2 linked regions of the Aquitalea magnusonii genome follow. Each later gene encodes a partner of the first gene's protein in a complex. Links are inferred from orthologs where the notes say so. Each region holds a gene or a part of one and is shown in the gene's direction. Other genes may lie near its edges.

The links. Proteins that work in one complex are often made in the same cells at the same time.
Region 2: the proteins of dnaG (region 1) and dnaB are in contact, whole or in part, in a crystal structure (PDB 2R6A), measured with the Geobacillus stearothermophilus proteins. The link is inferred for Aquitalea magnusonii from one-to-one orthologs. Residues at the interface, in WP_049624496.1 of Geobacillus stearothermophilus: Lys456, Leu457, Leu458, Pro459, Ala460, Asn463, Ala464, Leu467, Leu535, Leu536, Ile537, Ala538, Gln544, Glu545, Asp548, Tyr549, His552; in WP_033016901.1 of Geobacillus stearothermophilus: Ser13, Glu15, Ala16, Gln18, Glu91, Leu92, Asp94, Ala95, Val96, Pro97, Thr98, Ala99, Ala100, Asn101, Tyr104, Tyr105, Ile108.

What each region holds. Positions count from the first base shown.
Region 1 is NZ_AP018823.1:126,729-129,685, forward strand. Bases 74-2,957 are described here. They hold dnaG (DNA primase), read left to right. Parts: upstream 74-566; coding sequence 567-2,348; downstream 2,349-2,957. Other genes in these bases: DLM_RS00665 (GatB/YqeY domain-containing protein), read left to right, coding at 74-503; rpoD (RNA polymerase sigma factor RpoD), read left to right, coding at 2,420-2,957. Also shown: more of DLM_RS00665, read left to right, coding at 57-73. UniProt on the Escherichia coli protein: RNA polymerase that catalyzes the synthesis of short RNA molecules used as primers for DNA polymerase during DNA replication.
Region 2 is NZ_AP018823.1:1,132,209-1,135,105, forward strand. What follows is about bases 63-2,886. They hold dnaB (replicative DNA helicase), read left to right. Parts: upstream 63-681; coding sequence 682-2,091; downstream 2,092-2,886. Other genes in these bases: DLM_RS05540 (NAD(P)/FAD-dependent oxidoreductase), read left to right, coding at 63-629; DLM_RS05550 ((2Fe-2S) ferredoxin domain-containing protein), read left to right, coding at 2,144-2,452; DLM_RS05555 (alpha/beta hydrolase), read left to right, coding at 2,452-2,886. Outside these bases: more of DLM_RS05540, read left to right, coding at 1-62; more of DLM_RS05555, read left to right, coding at 2,887-2,897. UniProt on the Escherichia coli protein: The main replicative DNA helicase, it participates in initiation and elongation during chromosome replication. Travels ahead of the DNA replisome, separating dsDNA into templates for DNA synthesis.

The sequences.
Region 1 (2,957 bases):
ATTTGTACTCCAGAATTTTCCGCCATGTCTTGACATGGCGCTCCCGTGAGCACGACATGAGCCTCAAAGCCCGTATCAGCGATGACATGAAGTCCGCCATGAAGGCGAAGGAAACCGAGCGTCTGGCCGCCATTCGTCTGTTGATGGCTGCCATCAAGCAAAAGGAAGTGGACGAACGCATCGAACTGGATGATGCCGCAATCGTGGTGGTGATCGACAAGATGCTCAAGCAGCGTCGTGACTCCATCTCCCAGTACGAAGCAGCCCAGCGTCAGGATCTCGCCGACAAGGAAAAGGCCGAAATGACGGTGCTGATGGCTTATATGCCGCAGCAACTGTCTGAAGCCGAAATCGACGAGCTGGTGGCCAAGGCCGTGGTCGACAGCGGTGCTGCCTCCATGCAGGACATGGGCAAGGTTATGGGCCTGCTACGCCCGCAGTTGGCGGGACGTGCCGACATGGCACTGGTTTCGGCTCGCATCAAGGCCAGGCTTGCTGCCTGATCTCTGGCCGGGCGCAGTATGGTCCGGTAATTTGTTCCTCCGTGTTAAGGCAGGTGTTCGGCGTTGATTCCACAGGACTTTGTTGATCAGTTGCTGTCCCGTGTCGATCTTGTCGACGTGGTGGATCGCTATGTCCCGCTGAAAAAGGCAGGCCAGAACTATCTGGCCTGTTGTCCCTTCCACAAGGAAAAATCCCCCTCCTTCACGGTTAGCCCCAGCAAACAGTTTTATCACTGCTTTGGTTGTGGTGCGCATGGCTCGGCCATCGGCTTCGTCATGGAATACCAGGGCTTGGGCTTTGTCGATGCGGTAAAGATGCTGGCTGACAGCGTTGGCATGCCGGTACCGGAGGTGCGCAGTGTCAATCCGGAAGCCACGCGCGCCGCGCGTGAGCGGCAGTTGTCGCTGGAAGAAGTCATGCAATTGGCTGCCGGGTATTTCAAGCAGCAGTTGAAGTCAGCGCCGGTCGCCATCAGCTACCTGAAAGGGCGTGGTGTCAGTGGCGAAGTGGCTGCGCGCTTTGGCCTCGGCTATGCCCCTGGTGAGTGGCAGAATCTGCAGGCCATCTTTCCGCAGTATCAGGATGACAAGCTGGTGGATGCCGGTCTGGTCATTTTCAATGAGGAAAGCGGCAAGCGTTACGACCGGTTCCGTGAGCGGGTGATGTTTCCCATCCGTAATCAGCGCGGAGCCATCATCGGTTTTGGTGGGCGCGTGCTGGGCAAGGGGGAGCCGAAGTATCTGAACTCGCCGGAAACGGTGCTGTTCGAAAAAGGCCGCGAACTGTACGGCTTGTACGAAGCCCGCCAGGCGATTCGAGAAAAGAATCGCGTGCTGGTGGTTGAAGGTTATATGGATGTGGTGGCATTGGCGCAGTATGGCATCGGCTATGCGGTAGCCACGCTGGGGACGGCCACCACTGGCGAGCATGTGCGCAAGCTGATGCGTCATGCCGATCAGGTGTATTTCTGCTTTGATGGCGATAAGGCTGGCCAGAAGGCCGCCTGGCGTGCGTTGGAAAACAGCCTGCCGCAATTGCAGGACGGCAAGGCGCTGAATTTTCTGTTTTTGCCGCAGGAGCACGACCCGGACAGCTATGTACGGGAATTCGGTACCGAAGCATTTGAGCAGCAGTTGGAACAGCACAGCCTGCCGCTGTCGGTTTACTTTACCCGCGAGCTGACAGGCCGCGTGGACATGAATACGCCGGAAGGGCGGGCCGACCTGATCAAACAGGCCAGCCCGCTTCTGGCACAAATTGCAGCACCGGCGCTTGGCTTCATGATCAGAAAGCGGCTGGCAGAACTTGCCGGCATGGACGTCGACGATTTCGACATGCTGACCACAGGCAAGAAGGCACCGGAGCGCAAGGGCAAGCGGGAATACCGCTTGCCGGAGGAATCATATCGCCAGATCAACACGCCCATTGTTCACAAGCAGATCAAATGGCTGCTGATGAACCCGGCGTGGGCCAGCGATGTGAGCCTGCCGGACAGCCTGCCGCTGTCCGACGAACTGGCCTGCTTTGCGATGTTGGCCGAAAGTGTGCAGGAACACGAACAGCCGCCCAATACGGCGCAATTGATAGAGGGCTTGCGTGGCACCCCCTACGAAGGGCTGATCGACAGTGTGCTGCACCAGGCCATGCAGGATCCGGACGAGTTTGCCGACCCCGGTGAGGATGACCGCATCCAGTTTCAGCATGGCAACGCCAGATTGCTGAAAATGTTGCGTGAAGCCCAGGTGGAAAGGCTAAAACTGAAGGACCGTAACGAAGGTCTAAGTCCGGAAGAAAAAGCATTATTCAGGGAACTGCTCCGAGACCTGCTCGGCTCGCCTATGTGAGCCGGGGCAGGGGTGACGTAGTTGTGTTATAATCAACTGTTTTTTTCGGCTTTTTTAAAGCAGGAAGCAAAATGGCGGCCTCTCCCGAAAATCAAAAAGATGTGCAGGACAACGAAGAACAGGTAATGAGCCTGGAAGAGCAGCGTAAACGGCTGCGCCAGCTGATTGCCCTGGGCAAGGAACGTGGTTATCTCACCTACGCCGAGATCAACGACCACCTGCCGGAAGATGTGTCCGATGCCGAGCAGATTGAAAACATCGTCACGATGATTTCCGGTCTGGGCATCCAGGTTTATGACGAAGCGCCGGACGCAGAAACCCTGCTGATGTCCGATGCCACGCCGGCTGTTGCGGATGAAGATGCGGTGGAAGAAGCCGAGGCGGCCCTGTCGTCGGTGGATTCCGAGTTTGGCCGTACCACCGACCCGGTGCGCATGTACATGCGCGAAATGGGCTCGGTCGAGCTGTTGACCCGTGAAGGCGAAATCGAAATCGCCAAGCGTATCGAAGACGGCCTCAAGCACATGATTCTGGCCATCTCGGCATGCCCGGGCACCGTGGCAGAAGTGCTGGAGCTGGTCGAGCGCATCGGCAAGGAAGAAATCCGCG
Region 2 (2,897 bases), 1.0 Mb from region 1 along the record:
CGGTAACAGGGCTGAGTCCTGCTCTGGTGCCGCTGACTTTCCATGTAGCGGATGCCGAGGCTTTTGCTCCCTTGGCCGGGGTGTCGCTGGATGTGGAAGTGCGCGCCGGCAAGGGGCGTTTTCGTGAGCAGATCCTGTTTACCCATAAAGGCTTGTCTGGTCCGGCCATCCTGCAGATTTCCTCTTACTGGGAACCGGGCATGGATGTGGTGATCAATCTGCTGCCGGACTGTGACGTCCAGGCATTTCTGGACGAGCGGCAAAGCAGTGAACAACTGGTGAGCAACGCGCTGGCCGAGCTGGGTTGGCCCAAGCGTTTTGCCGAGGCGTGGTTGAGCCGGCTGGGTTTCAATGTCCGGCTGAAGGATTTGTCGCCCAAAAAGCGCTTGCAGCTGGCTGAACAGGTACAGCATTGGCGCATCAAGCCCAATGGCACCCAGGGTTACAAGAAGGCTGAGGTGACGCGCGGCGGGGTTTCCACCAAAGCGCTATCTTCCAAAACCATGGCAGCCAAGGATGTTCCGGGTTTGTTCTTTATCGGCGAAGTGGTTGATGTCACCGGCTGGTTGGGTGGTTACAACTTTCAGTGGGCGTGGTCATCCGGCTATGTGGCCGGCAAAAACTGCTAGAATTGCCGTCTTATCCCATGCTGTTGCCTGTTGCACATTTCATTGAGTCTCCATGACCGAACAGTACGAAAATTTTGATGGTGCCATGGCATCCCTGCGCACACCGCCACATTCGACCGAGGCCGAGCAGTCGGTCCTTGGCGGTTTGATGCTGGATAATGGCGCTTTCGACAAGATTGCCGACGTTGTCTCCGAGGCCGACTTCTATCGTCACGACCACAAACTCATTTTCAAGCACATAGCGCGCTTGATCGAGCTGGGGCGTCCTGCCGATGTTGTCACGGTATCCGAGGTGCTGGACAAGAACGCCGAGCTGGCAGATGTGGGCGGTCTGTCTTACCTGGCAACGCTGGCGCAGAACACGCCGTCGGCCGCCAATATCCGTCGCTATGCGGAAATCGTGCGCGAACGTTCCATCATGCGTCAGTTGGCGGTGGTTGGGGCGGAGATTGCCGAATCGGCATACACGCCACAAGGACGCGATGCTGCCCAGTTGCTGGACGAGGCTGAAGGCAAGGTGTTCCAGATTGCCGAATCCACTGCCAAGTCCAAGCAGGGTTTTCTGGAAATGCCGGGCTTGCTCAAAGAGGTGGTCGAGCGGATTGACATGCTGTACAGCCGGGATAATCCGGACGAAGTCACTGGTATTCCCACTGGCTTTATCGATCTGGATGCCAAGACATCCGGCCTGCAGCCGGGGGATTTGGTCATCGTTGCCGGGCGTCCGTCCATGGGTAAAACCGCTTTCTCGATGAATATTGCCGAGCATGTGGCGGTGGAGGCACATTTGCCGGTGGCCGTGTTCTCCATGGAAATGGGCGGGGCACAGTTGGTGATGCGGATGCTCGGCTCGGTTGGACGGCTGGATCAGCATGTGTTGCGTACCGGCAAGCTGGGTGACGAGGACTGGCAAAAACTCACCTACGCCATTGGCAAGCTGTCTGAAGCGCCGATGTATATTGACGAAACCCCGGCACTCACCGCTCTGGAACTACGTGCCCGTGCCCGCCGTCTGGCACGCCAGCATGGCGGCAAGCTTGGCTTGATCGTGATCGACTATTTGCAGCTGATGTCGGGTTCGGGGCGTGGGGATAACCGCACCGCCGAACTGGGTGAAATTTCGCGTGGCCTGAAAGGCCTGGCCAAGGAGTTGCAGGTGCCGGTGATTGCGCTGTCGCAGCTATCGCGTGCGGTGGAGCAGCGTCCCAATAAGCGCCCGATGATGTCTGACTTGCGGGAATCCGGCGCAATCGAACAGGATGCCGATATCATCATCTTCATGTATCGCGAAGAGTACTACAACCCGGAAAACGCGGAAGTGAAGGGTATGGCCGAGGCCATCATCGGCAAGCATCGTAACGGCCCTACCGGTGCGGTGCGGCTGGCATTTGTCGGCAAGCATGCCAAGTTTGAGAATGCCGCCACGCTGGGTATCAGCGGTTGGGCGGACAGCGACGGCTAAGCCTGTCGGTTAGCAAGAGTCAGGGTGTGCATTCCTACAGGAAAGGTAGTTCATGAGCTTTTTCGACCAACATGTATTTATCTGCTGCAACCAGCGTGCTGCCGGAGAAGATTGCTGCAATAACCACGGTTCCAGCGAACTGCTGGGCTATATGAAGGACCGGGTCAAGGCATTGGGGCTGGCGGGGGAAGGCAAGGTCCGCATCAACAAGGCTGGTTGTCTGGGGCGTTGTGATGATGGTCCGGTGATGGTGGTGTATCCGCAAGAGACCTGGTACACCTTTATCGACCGCGAAGACATCGACGAAATCATCGATGAGCACGTAGTGGCTGGGCGTATTGTTGAAAGGTTGAAGATCTGATGTTGAAAGCCCTGAACAAGTGTGTGATTCCCGGCCCGGTAGGCGAGTTGGAGACCATCGTGGTATTGCCGCAAGGCGAGCCGCAGGGAATTGCCGTCATTTGCCATCCCAACCCGCTGCAGGGGGGCACCAATACCAATAAGGTGGTGCAGACAGCCGCCAAGGCGCTGTCACAGTTGGGTTATGCCTGCTACTGTCCTAACCTGCGCGGGGTGGGGGAGAGTGGTGGTCAGCATGACCATGGGGTTGGCGAGGTGGAGGATGTCATTGCCGTGGTCGAGCATGCCCGCACCGTGCATGGCCAGTTGCCGCTGGCACTGGCAGGGTTTTCGTTTGGTGGTTTTGTGGCAGCGCGTACCCGTGCCGTGATTGAGGCTGACAAGTTGTTGCTGATGGGCGTGGCGGTTGGCAAGTATGAAATCCCCACACCGCCAGTGCCGGCAAA